Rubripirellula amarantea: one gene and its partner. The protein of the gene in region 1 interacts with the protein of each later gene in a pairwise test. Links are inferred from orthologs where the notes say so. Each region holds a gene or a part of one and is shown on either strand. Other genes may lie near its edges.

Region 1 (7,955 bases):
AACAGCGGAGGCCCACTGGTTGATGCTCGAGGGACCCTGATCGGCATCAATACGGCGATCGTGGGTGATACGTACCAAGGGGTTAGCTTTTCCGTGCCCAGCAACGTAGCCAGAAAGGTCTACGAGAGAATCAAAACGAATGGACGCGTTGACCGAGGATGGCTCGGAGTTTCACTGGGAAAGGTTTCAGATGACCTATTGGTGGGCAATGATCCTCGCATGCGAGGTGCCGCAGTGCAGTATTTGCCAGACGACAAGGCCCCGGCTGCACGGGCTGGAATTCAGGTAGGCGATATTATCATCGAGGTAGATCAGACACCGGTTCGCGAGACCTCCCATTTAATGCAAATGATCGGTCAGTCTGGCCCCGGCGAAAAAATCGAGCTGCGGATCTGGCGGGACGGTAAAATGATGAATGTTCCGATTGTTCTTGATGCTCGGCCCGATTCGTTGAACCTGCGGTGATATCCCCGCCGGGGTTTCGTATCACCTTTCGCATATTTCCTTCTGGGAATTACGATGCGACAATCCGATGCCTGTTTCGTGTCGAATGATCGCGAGCTTTTTTCGTAATTCCTCTCATCCCCAATGTTTCGTGGATTCTGTTGCTCCCCTGCCGCCACCGCTTTCTGCGGAAGATTCCGTAGCGCCGCGAGTCGATCTCGAGGGACCGGCGGGCATGCGTGGCGGGGCGGTCAGTGGCGTGCAAGCCTTTCCCTTGCTTTGCACTCTTGCATTGGGCTTGGCGTGTTTCGTTAACACCATTGACTTCAACTATGGCTACACCAATGGCGAAGATCATGTCGGGCTCGATTGGCAAGTCGTTGTAAAGCTGATCGTCGCAGCGGCGTGTTCCGGATTAGGGGCGATAGGCGTCCTGATGAGTGCTCAAGTGCGTCAATCGCTCGCTAGCGTTCCGGGATGCATCATCGTCGCGCTCGCTGGCGTTCTGATTTTGTCGTCGGCAGTGGCTCTTGAAGAAGCCAAGACCGTATCGCGTGTCGCGTCGCTAGTGAACTTTGGTTACGTGATGTTTGTCCCCACTGTCTTGACGGTTCTGGGACTCCGACGAATTGTATTGATCTGTCTTTTGGCCCTGGTCGCGAACTTGATGATCAACTGGGTGCTGTACTTAGGATTTCCTCAGTCCGGTATCTTCGAAGAAGAGCTTTTGGGCAACCACATTGCTCGCCGAATGGGCGGACTAGGGCACCCGAATTCGATTGCTCGCACCGGCGTGTTGGCTGGCGTCTTGTCCCTGTCGATGCTTCGGAGCGCCGACCTGACGCCGCGATTCCCGTTGGGTCGCAGCGTGCTAATTGGAATTATCGTTGTTGCGTTGATGACGATGCTCGCGACGTTCAGTCGGACGGCGTGTGTGGCCGGATTAGCGGCCGCGGGGTTCCTGTTGCTAGATAAGATTTTTACCCGAAACGGGTTAGTGCTCGCGGGTAGCCTGATCGCATTGGCGACCATCACCATCGTGGCGACTGAGCTTGTTACCGGCGGTGGAGTGCTGGGGGATTCGCTGATTTCGATGACGACTAAGACAGGTGAGGTATCTGAATTAACGTCGGCGACCGGGCGAACCGCCATTTGGGCGGAAGCCGTTCGACTCATTTCGGAGCGTCCGTTGACCGGTTACGGCCTCAACAGTGCACCCTTCATGATGAAAGAGTTTTCGCTGCATCCGCATAATCTACTGCTGCACGCGATGATCTCCGGCGGCATCCTGGCTGGCTTATTGACGATGTGTTTGGTGGCCTGGAATTTCTTTTTTGGACTCATCAGCGACGAACCTCTGGTGCGAGCCATCTCGGTTTATGTACTTGTTTCCGGGATTTTTGAAGACACCGTCCTCGACACCTTCGCCTCACCATCGACACTATTGTGGTTGATCGTCATGATCTACCCCAGCATTCGGGTGCTTTCGGCTCGAATGTCCCGACGGCCGCAACCGGCTGTCCCTGAACCTCGTTTTTTACCCTCCGCTTGAGATAAAAGTCATGCGTTTGAATCGAAATTTTGCCTGCTTCTTCGTTGCGATGGCCGGACTGAGTCCGACCTGGGCCGACGCGCCCACCGCAACCGTTGGGATCTCTGAAACGAAACCCGCGGACGGTCCTTCCGTTGAAGTCGATGGCGGTTTCATGGTTCCGTACACCGAGAAGATTCCAGGAACCGATTTGACGTTCGAGATGATCCCCGTTCCCGGCGGCAGCTTTTTGATGGGTAGTCCCGAGGACGAAGAAGGACGCCGCGAAGACGAGGGACCTCAGGTCAAGGTTAACGTCGATCCAATGTGGGTCGCCAAGACAGAGATCAATTGGGCTCAGTACGACGAATACATGAACCTATACAAGATTTTCAAAGAATTTGAATCGCAAGGAATCCGCAGTGTGACGGACGACAATAAAGCGGACGCCATCACGGCTCCGACTGAATTGTACGATTCGACCTTTACTTGGGAATTTGGTCACGAACCAGAGCAAGCCGCTGTCACTATGACTCAGTACTCGGCTCAACAATTCAGCAAGTGGCTCAGCCGCGTAACGGGCCAGCAGTATCGCTTGCCGACCGAGGCCGAATGGGAATACGCTGCTCGAGGGGGCACGCAGACTCCTTTCTATTGGGGCGACGACGAAGCGGCTGCCGAGGATCACGCTTGGTACTTTGACAACACGCCGGACGAAGGCCAATCGCCCGTCGGTACACTCGCTGAAAATCCCTTTGGGCTTCAAGACATGTTAGGCAACGTGTTTGAATGGACGGTTAACCAACACACCGAAGACTACAGCGAGTACAAGCAACGCGAACCGATCAATGCCATTGATGTGGTAAAGTGGCCCGAAATCGGCAGCGAATGTGTTGTCCGTGGCGGCAGTTGGGAAAGTGATGTCGAAGACCTCCGCTGCGCCGCTCGTCTTGCTTCCGACGACGAGGCTTGGAAAGAAGAAGACCCGAATTTCCCACGCAGTCCTTGGTGGTTCACCAGCGATCCTGCACGCGGGGTTGGCTTTCGTTTGTTCCGATCGTACAAACCACTTGATGACGAGCTGATTACGAAGTTCTGGGAAGCCAGTGCCGAAGATGTCATCGGTGACGTCGAGTCGCGTATTCAAGGCGGTCGCGGTGGGCTTGGGATCGTTGATCCGAGCCTTCCCGACGCTATTAAAGAGCTAGACAACTAATCCAGCCGTCTGTCACCACTTTCCCCCCACTACCTTTAGACTTTAGAAATCACCGTGTACGAAACTGTTGCACTCGTTGGCGCTACCGGCGCCGTTGGACGAATCGTTCTCGAGCAATTGGCCTCGCGTCAGTTTCCGATGAAGCGACTCAAACTGCTCGCCTCCCAGCGCTCGGTGGGCAAGGAAGTTCGATTCAACGGCGAAACGATAAAAGTCGAACTGCTTGAGCCCAATGCGTTCAAGAATATCGATCTTGTTATCGCTAGCACTCCCGATGAGGTGTCGGCTGAGTTCGCACCTTGGGCGGTGGAAGCCGGTGCCATTGTCGTGGACGAAAGCGGTTATTGGCGCATGGATCCATCGGTTCCCCTGATCGTTCCGGAAGTAAACCCCGAAGCGACGGCGAATCACAGGGGCATCATCGCTAGCCCCAATTGCAGCACTACTCAGATGGTCGTCGCGTTGGCACCTCTGCATAAAGCGGCTCGTGTTCGTCGAGTGGTCGTAAGCACTTATCAAGCAACTAGCGGTGCTGGCTTGGCTGGGAACGAAGAGCTCAAGGACAGTATCCGACAATCCTTGGCTGGCCAGAAACATTCACCCAAGACATTTTCTCATCCGATCGGGTTCAACTTGATCCCACAAATCGGGTCCGAAAAGCATGAGGGTTACACCAGCGAAGAGATGAAGATGGTGTACGAGACTCGCAAGATCATGGGCGATGAAGAAATTCAGGTATGTCCGACTTGCGTGCGCGTGCCCGTTGCGATCGGTCACAGCGAGTCGATTTTGGTCGAAACCGAACGCCCACTTTCGGCTTCAGACGCTCGTGAGTTGTTTGAGGCTGCCGAAGGGGTCACCGTTATCGATGACCTGAGCGGTAAAAAATATCCGATGCCGTTGGATTGCGATGGGAAAGACGATGTCTTCGTCGGTCGTATTCGCAAGGATATCAGTAGCCCGAACGGCATCTCGTTTTGGTGTGTCAGCGACAACCTTCGCAAGGGTGCTGCGACCAATGCCGTCCAAATCGCCGAATTGCTCATCAAGCAAGCTGCTGCCGCTTCATAGGCAAGCTTCGAGCTACGGTCGACATTTAAGTCGGCACTACTGGCGTGGCCGTTTTCATTTCAATCGCAAGGCGCGGTTGAACACGGCACGATTTTATGACGACTTTCGCGGTCCGATTACAGGTCCTCGACCGTTGGTAATTTGTTGAGCCAAGTTTCGGTTTGACGATAGTGTTGCCGCAGGCTAATCGCTTTGGCGATGGTCTCTTGCTGTCGATCGGGTGTGAACATCCGTTCGTTTTCCCAGGCGTCAGGGTATCGCCACGCAATGTTGCTCCAGGGGTTTTCGTCCATCAGTGGAATGCTCAACCATCGATCTGCGGTGAAGAACCGCGTTGCTTGGCGTATTTGCGTATGGCCCGCTGCGTCGCGCGGATCACGATAGGTATCGTCGTTGAAGAAAACCGGCGTCCACTGATGCCGTTCAGACGGCGCGACGGGAAATGGGTATGGCTCACCCCAACTTAGGCTTGGAAGCGTATCCGAATAGGCACGCTGAGCATTCGCGATTTCGAACTCCGTTGCCCGTTGCCTTGCTTTCTGCCATTCCGAGCGAGGTTTCATCCAATTCGCCATCTCGGCCAGTTGTTCATCGTTCCACTGGTCAAACTGGAGCGAGTTCAGTACCAGATGATGAAATTTACTAACAGCAGAAAGGCGGATGTAGTATTCGAGCTCGGTAGCATCGTCGCCAGGCAGACGCGTGATCCACTTCCATTGCTCAAGCATGTGGAAGGCGAGTTCGGTGTTGCCTTTGTGGAAGGCGTCCCTGAATGCAAACGAGAATACCCTGCTAAGGTGGTAGAATTCACTGTCTTGAGGTACGTAGCCAAGAGCGTTGATGGAACTGCGGTCATCGATTGTGGTTCGCAATTGGATTACTCGTTCGATGATCGGCGCCGCGTCCTTGGTGTATTGCGTGATCAATGGAGCCAGCGCTGATTCTTCGCCGGGTGGCACGACGCTGTATTGTTCTCCCGCAACGGCAAGAAATAGTTCGTTGTATTCTCGGTTAAGTCCGCTTGCGGCATCTATCAAACGTTGGAACTCTGACTGGCTATTCGATTCGGTACGGTGCCTTAGTGGAATGAATGGAAGATCTTCCATTGACATTTCCAGTTCGGTCTCCATCATCCGAGTCATCTGAGTTTGCGTGCGGTTCCACACGAAGTCGGCGTACGCTGTGCAGACCAGCAACAACACGAACGGGGTAAAGACGACGACTTGAAAGGTTTTTCCCAATCGGATTTCTTTAGTTGGCATGATGGTCCTCCTTCAAGCTCTCGATTCTTTGTTCCCAGGCCATTCCCCAGTACCTTGCTATGTGATGGTTAAAGGATCCGATTATCTCGACCGTGGCACTCGTGCGTCCATGCTTGCCGTACACCCCATCTTCAAACGTCACGGCCGGATGAGAAAGAAGCTGATGAAGTTTTCGCCGAGCATCGTTTGGGGTGGTCTTGTCGGTTTTGGGGGTCTGCAATAGCAACAAGCTTGCGGCGACAATTGAATCCGCACGACGTCTTTGCGTCCAAGGTGTCAGGGCAGGGGGAGTGAACTCCAGGCCGCTGTCGTAGGGGAACGAATAGTAACGTGTATCCCTAGATTCCGATCGCCACCAAGAAGCCAAAACAGCGTTTCTTCTCATCGCGTTTCGCTGCGTGATCGTAGGCAGTTTCTTGAGAGTGGATTGAACTGCTTCTTCGTCAATTCGCTCGGTGATGTCGGAATCGCCGAGCACATCGGCCAGCCAAATTTCGAGCACGTCGGCCGAGTCTTGCACACGCCAAAGCGTCGATTGACGCATTGCAGCCGCCATGGTCGCCGCCGCATCTATCCACTGTTCGAATTGCATGTTGGCAGCATCGTCGTCTTCTGTTGAAGCTAAGAATCGCAGTCTCGCTAGTTCCAAAGCGTCGTAGAACCGATGCAGTGATTGGTTTGACTGCGGTTTGGCAGGACGGTTAGGCTCCTCGCGAACCTGACTAAGTCCTTCGATCCATGCAGTGGGCGAATGAGATCGAGTGCTGATTTCGTTGAGCTGCTGTGCCACCCATTCTTGATCAATTCCTTGAGACGAAATCGTGGGTTCGCTTGTCGTCGGTACGAGTCGGAGTTCGACATGATCTTGCCGCACATCAATGTCTCGGAGTTCCCTGATCATGGCAGTCCGAGTCGTGTGATCGAGTTTTGGAATGCTCTGGACGTAACGGATCGCAGGAACAAGCGGTAGCAAGAAGATCAGAACCGTTGTCGCTAGCCCCAACAAGAAACTAAGCGGACGATCGGTGCCGTTGGCAAAGCGTCGCGCCATGAACAGAGTTGCCAACGAGGGAAAGGATAGGCCAACTAATGAAGCCAATAACAAGGGCGCCATTGCCTGGGTGACGCAGTACAACAGCCAGCCAAGCAACATCGACGCCACAATCGGGCTGATCAGGTACGCCATCACCGGTTCTCGAAGCAATTGACTTGTCCATGCTCCCGCCGCGAACGAGATTCCGCCGATCAGGATCAACGTGAGCGGCGATATCAAAAGCAGGTCTGTCTTGAGCAGGTCTATGCGTTGGCTCAACCACAAGGAGCTGATGGCAAGGTAAATCAGAACGAACGATGCCAAGATGGACAGAATTGCAACATGGCGTGCGAGCCAGATGTGTCTTGGGTTGTAGCCACGTTCGGCCAAGAATCGTATGAAGTTGTGGGACCCATCACCTTGGAAAACAAGAACGCCACCCCATGTGGCTCCGACCACGATGAACATTGGAGAAGCGAATAACAGCACTGGTTGCAGCACCGAATAGTGCCCAACGTAGTTCTCTAGGATTGGCATGATGACGCCCACTGTCATCAGCAACGATGACAACGCAAGTTGCCATTTGCTTGAAACGAGTGTCTGCCAAATCAACGCAATCCATGCTGAATCAAAAACGCGAGTTCGAGGCGAATCGATTGCTAAGTCGACCAAGGCCATCGCCGGATCAAATGGATTGGGCCCGGTCAGTTCGGCGATGGTCGGAGCACGCCTTGGTAGCAGGGATCGCAGCGCAGCCCTTCGCGTCAACCACGCCAGGATAGGTATCATCAGCAGGTAGGTCGCAAAGATGCTGTAGAAAACCTGAGAGTTTGAAAGCCATCGCGAATCACGTGCGTTGTTTAGCATGTGAAAGCCGAAGTTTGCCGCAAGCGGGACTAACACGATTGCTGCCATCAATGCGATGGTGCTAACCGCGGCCCGTAATTTCCAAGACGCATAGAATCCAGCGAGTAACACCACCACACTTTGCACAATCCAAAAAGGAAAGCTCAAAGGAATTAGGTGAGCGTCGTTGACGGACACTGAGGGTGAAATCGAAGTGAAACTGATCGCGGTAACATTCCCTATCAACAAGGCAATTCCCCAAGCACCGATGAGCCAGCCAAACGCAACGAGTAGCTTCAGGCCGATCAGTTGTTGGGGAGGTAATGGGAGGGTTTGAAGCCAGGTGATGGTGCCTTGTTCGCGTTCTTGCCCGACTAGCACGAGACCTAGTCCCGTGGCCAAAAACGTTGGGAACAACAGCAGCAAGTATGCACCCTGATGGTTCGACGGGCCCCAACCTAGTTTTTGAACCGGCATCAAGGCGGTAGCCACTGCGATCAAAATCACGATCGCAATCAGCGAATAAAACAGCGGTAGTACGAGCCGGTTTTC
Region 2 (5,270 bases), on another replicon or contig:
TCGTCGGCGTCAACCCATAAGGTCACCGTGGCGCCATAAAGCATGGCATCGTTAGTACGTCCAATGCCACTAGCCATGTCGCCCGGTTTGGCCGGTGGTGGCAACGGAGCATGTCCGGTGGCGGAAATAATGGTTCGAACGTCAAACTTCAACTCGTGCAACTTGTGAAGTGCGGTTTCGATGCTGCGTGCAACGACCTGCAACGAACCAGCGATAGTGCTGGTAGGGGCGACCGCGATTCGCAATTCGCTCGTTTCGACCTGACACTGTTCGGCGATCAATTTGATAGCCGAAGCGGTGGGAAGCGAGTCGGATTCTAAAACGCCCACCACGGGGCTACCGGTTTCTGTTAACTCAAGTTCGCCGAGCATTTCCTCGCGACCGCGGGCCAATCGCATTGGACCGCTGCCCATGGCAAAGAAGTCATCCGATTGCACAGGCCAGCCAGCGTATTGGGCACCCAAGCAGGCATGCAGCGGATGATCGGTCTGGACGTAGACCGCATTAGTGGTCGCATAGCGATCCGGATCTGCAGGTTGAATTTCGATGTTGGCGAGGTCACCCATGCACAGTCCAGCAAGCCCCAATCCAGCAGCAACGGATCCGTGAGTGTGGACGCCCGCGTCCAGAATGCGGGCTCCCTCGATTTCCTGGGTCTCGCAACCGATTTCATCCTTAATGTCGCTGAGGACATCAAATAGTGAAGCGGCCTGGGAGTTAATGCTTAATTCATAAGTCGGTTGATCGTTCATGGTCGATATCGTCGTGAACTCAATGCGAGCTGTAAACTGGACGCGTGACCTAAAGTCGGCAACTTTCTTACCCCTGTAAAATAGAGCAAGAATCCGTCATCCTGAGGGTTCGCTGGCGGATTGGCCGATCGGACCTGTTTTGCCTCACTTTCCGACTCCTCGTCTTGTCTTTCGATCCGCCATGCAACTGAGCGTTATCACCTATCCCCATCCGACTCTGCGGATCAAAAGTAAGCCCATCCGCCGCGTTGATGCCGAGCTCAAAGAGATTGTCGCTCAGATGTTCGAGCTGATGTACGAACACAAAGGCGTGGGGCTGGCGGCAAACCAAGTCGACTTGCCGCTGCGGTTGTTCGTGGCTAATCCGGCCGGCGAAAAGGGAGAGGGCGAGGAGTTTGTGATCATCAATCCTGAACTCCAATTGCCCAAAGGAAATGAAACTTCCCAGGAAGGTTGCTTGAGTCTTCCCGGGCTCTACGGTCAAGTCAAACGCCCCAAGTCGATTCGGCTCAGTGCTTATGACCTGCAAGGAAACCCGATCGAAGGCACCTTTGATGGGTTCCTGGGGCGAATTTTTCAGCATGAAAACGATCACCTCGATGGCGTCATGTTTTTTGACCGAATGAGTGCCGAGGCCCGGCGTGATCTGGAAGATGCAATGGATACGTTGGAAACGGATTTTCGATCCAAGCAGGGCACGGGTTCGATTCCCGATGACGAAACGCTCGTCAAACGCTTAAGCACTTGGCACGAAAAGTACACCTAAGGCAAATTACGGACATGGCTTCAGAGCGATTGAAATTGGTGGTGATGGGCACCGGACCGTTCGCGGTTCCGTCCTTCAACGCATTGTTGGATCACGATATTCGTTTAGTTGTTACTCGCCCTGCTCCACCGGTCAAAAGTCGTGGCGGACCGCCTCCGTCACCCGTCCGTGATTGGGCGGTTCACAACACCTTGCCGGTGTTTGATCCCGTCAGCATTAACGATCCCGATTCGATTGAGACGGTCGCCAAAGAGCAGCCTGACTTGCTTGTTGTCTGCGACTATGGGCAAATCCTTAAGCCTGCCGCGCTGGCGGTTGCTCGACTCGGTTGTATCAACTTACACGGATCCCTGCTTCCCGCTTATCGCGGAGCCGCCCCGGTTCAATGGGCGATGCTCAATGGCGACCCGGTTACGGGAGTCTCGGTGATTCACATGACGCCTCGGCTCGATGGCGGTCCCGTGCTTTGCACGCGTGAAACGCCCATTAGCGATGACGAAGACGCTGGGCAATTGGAAGAGCGTTTGTCGGCGATTGGTGTCGAAGCGACCTTAGAAGCCGTTGCCATGTTGCAATCTTGGGATGGCCAATCGGATATCGGAGTGCCACAAGATCCCAGTCGGGTCAGCAAGGCGCCGCGATTGAGTAAAGCCGATGGCGAGATTGATTGGGGGCGATCGGGGCGTGAGATCAGTTGTCATGTGCGAGGCATGAGCCCCTGGCCCGTTGCCTTTACGTTCTTTAGGTCGCATCCCGAGAAGCCACCGATCCGCTTGGCAGTAAAGTCCGTTCGATTGACTGACCAGACCAGCGAGGGCTTTCACAGTGGAGAAATCGTCAAAACGGAAGCCGGTTACTTGGTCGCCACAGGTGATCTGATGGTCGAGTTGATTAGCATCGTCCCAGCTGGAAAGCGCGAGATGTCAGCAGACGCGTTCTTTCGCGGGCATCAGCCGAGTGAAGGATCGAGGCTGTTTTCGCTGTAACGAAGCGATGTTTTCAGCGTTTTGGAATTGGTCTTTGCTTGTCCCACGCAAATTCGTATAAGCGGAGGTGGAAGGACGCGCCTGGAAAGACTCCGTTGTGCTCGAAACGCTCATCATGATGATGGGCTCCTCTGATGAGACTAGCCATCGTTACCTAGATGGCATGACGTTTGCATTTCGCATCGTCAATCACGGATTCGAACAATGGAATAACGGAGTATCAGGATGCTTTATACGCAAGATTCGTTTGTGGATCTCGATAGCAATGTCCAGCCTATCGAGTTATCAGTGGAACTCACCCCATCGACCGCTCAGTGCGATCTGCAGGAAATCCGTCGCTGCATCGCGCTGGTTGAGTTGCTCAATCAGGTATCCACCAATTCGGAACCTGAGTGCGTCGCGGCTCGGTTTTCGATCAGCGAACATCGTTGGAACAATCTGTTGAACAACGCGTTGCTCAGCTTGGATTGTCTTGAAGCGATGGTTTCGTCGGGACGCTTAGCTGATGCCCAAAAGATCATTCCGGTTGCAATCCGGTCACTCGAAGCACTCAGCGTTAACTGAGCTCGGTAGCAGGCTTAGTGATAAATAGGCTGAATGATAAATACGCTGGGTGATCGTCTGCTGGGGATAGGTCGTCGCATTTGGAGTGTTTCGGTTGCCCCCACTTCCGTCGATCTCAGTCTCACCGACGTGCTTTACGGCGCACTGGTGCAAGCAAACGTGGTCGTAGCCTAGACAAGTCGTTTCTCGATCGCTTCCGCTTTAGGTTCAACCGCGACCTTCGTTGTCCATGTCTTTGCCGAGCGGGATTCGCTTCAGTGGAGGATTTGCGAGTTGGGATCAGACGGTGAATGTTTCGCACTGGCGGTAAGCTCAACTTATAAAGCTCAATTCCGTCGCGGCAATCGAACAAAACCCAGCGAATTTAATCACGAAATTCGTCTTGACCTGGGACATAGCGGTTAGAAGAATCCGGCTGGAACACTGCAAAGGACTGCAGGGATCGAAAATTACTGGCGACCGCTTGGGTTGCCGGTGGACCGATCGAAAATATTTCGCCAGCTTTACCGGGCGAAGGATTCAGGGAAGAATACTCTTTCTTGAATGCTTGCAATCTCGGTGAGTAGGTCCCCTCCAACGCGGAAGATTCGTTTGTCGTCGATTTTGGATTTCGATCTGAAAGAGCGAGTGCGGTCATCAGTCGACATTCTCGACGTGATCAGCGCGACGCTCGAAGTCCAGCCGCAGGGTCGCAATTTCGTCGCTCGTTGCCCCTGGCATAACGACCGTCGACCTTCGATGACGATCAACCAGGAACGGCAAACGTGGAAGTGTTGGCCCTGTGACATTGGTGGGGATGTCTTCAGTTTCGTAATGCGTCGTGATGGAGTCGATTTTCCCACAGCGATGCGGACGTTGGCGGATGTCGCTGGCATTCCCATCGAGCAGTACACCGGTGGAAAAAAAACGACGCCCGGGTCGCCCGACGACCGCGACACGCTTTTTGCCGCCATGAAGTTGGTGGCTGATGAGTACTTCGATTTGCTCGACGATCCTAGGACGGACGATGCGAAAATCGCTCGCGATTATTTGGCATCTCGGGGCGTGAACGACGAAAATCGAAAGCGATTTCGAATCGGTTTCTCGCCCGATTCATGGGACCACGCGGTGAAGTTGCTAAAGGACAACAAGTTTTCCGGTGAAGTCGCCCATGCTTGCGGCGTCGCATCGGCAAAGCAGTCCGGTCAAGGTTTCGTCGACATGTTCCGTGGCCGATTGATGTTTCCGATTTTCGATCTGCAAAATCGGCCGATCGCGTTGGGCGGTCGACTGATTCCCGAGATCGCCGCTCGCCATGGTGACAAAGCCGGCGGGAAGTACATCAACGGACGCGAAACGATGTTGTTTCGTAAATCGAAGCAGCTTTACGGATTGCAGCTTGCCCGCGAAGCCATTCGAAGCCAAGGCCAAGTGATGGTCATGGAAGGCTACACCGACGTGGTGGCCGCCCGACAATCCGGCGTCGAGCCTGTTGTGGCGGTGCTGGGGACGGCGTTGACTCCCGACCACGTTAAGATTCTCAAGCGATTCGCCGAGCGAGTGGTCCTCGTGCTCGATGGTGATACTGCGGGGCAAAAACGAGCGGATGAAGTGCTGGAACTGTTCATTGGCGAAAGCGTCGATTTAAGAGTGCTAACGCTTCCCGAAGGCAGCGATCCGGCGGACTACATCGGCGAATTCGGACGCGAATCGTTTGAACAGATTGTCGCGAAGGCACCCGATGCGCTCGATCACAAGCTCAACCGACTGACCGAGGGAGTGGACTTTAAGAACGACACGCATGCTGTGACCAAAGCGGTGGACACGATGTTGAAGATCGTCGCCAAAGCTCCCGAAGGATTGCGTGTCGACCAGCTTATGACACGGCTTTCCGATAGCTTTAACTTTCGCGTTGAGCGTTTAGAACAGCGATTGGCGACCTTGCGCACTGAGGCTCGTAATCGTGGTCGAGCTCAACGCATTGCGCCGCCGGTCAAGGAACTCACTCAAGCACCACAGCGCATTGTTTATGAAAAACTACCGCCGTTATCAGGGCTGGATTTGCATCTTTTCGAAACGCTTATTGAGCAACCCGATTTGGCCGCCAGCGCGGTGGAGGCGATTGATCCCGATTGGTTGACCAGCATCACGGCGAAGATGTTGTTATCGGCTTACCAGGACTTGGACCTTCGCGCGATGCCGCTCGATGGAAAGAGCCTTTTA

What was found. The genes of interacting proteins can lie anywhere in the genome.
Region 2: the proteins of Pla22_RS03740 (region 1) and def interact in binary tests that used the Escherichia coli proteins (3 or more experiments, as listed by UniProt). The link is inferred for Rubripirellula amarantea from one-to-one orthologs.

The regions. Positions count from the first base shown.
Region 1 is NZ_SJPI01000001.1:1,028,926-1,036,880, reverse strand. Bases 2,390-5,253 are described here. They hold Pla22_RS03740 (aspartate-semialdehyde dehydrogenase), read left to right. Parts: upstream 2,390-3,245; coding sequence 3,246-4,262; downstream 4,263-5,253. Other genes in these bases: Pla22_RS03735 (hypothetical protein), read right to left, coding at 4,379-5,253; Pla22_RS03745 (formylglycine-generating enzyme family protein), read left to right, coding at 2,390-3,191. Also shown: Pla22_RS03755 (S1C family serine protease), read left to right, coding at 1-465; Pla22_RS03750 (O-antigen ligase family protein), read left to right, coding at 596-1,996; more of Pla22_RS03745, read left to right, coding at 2,007-2,389; more of Pla22_RS03735, read right to left, coding at 5,254-5,524; Pla22_RS03730 (ABC transporter permease), read right to left, coding at 5,514-7,955.
Region 2 is NZ_SJPI01000003.1:126,042-131,311, reverse strand. What follows is about bases 1-2,725. They hold def (peptide deformylase), read left to right. Parts: upstream 1-933; coding sequence 934-1,518; downstream 1,519-2,725. Other genes in these bases: Pla22_RS20525 (methionyl-tRNA formyltransferase), read left to right, coding at 1,533-2,504; mch (methenyltetrahydromethanopterin cyclohydrolase), read right to left, coding at 1-752. In the rest of the region: Pla22_RS20520 (hypothetical protein), read left to right, coding at 2,730-3,068; Pla22_RS25390 (hypothetical protein), read left to right, coding at 3,102-3,242; dnaG (DNA primase), read left to right, coding at 3,660-5,270. UniProt on the Escherichia coli protein: Removes the formyl group from the N-terminal Met of newly synthesized proteins. Requires at least a dipeptide for an efficient rate of reaction. N-terminal L-methionine is a prerequisite for activity but the enzyme has broad specificity at other positions.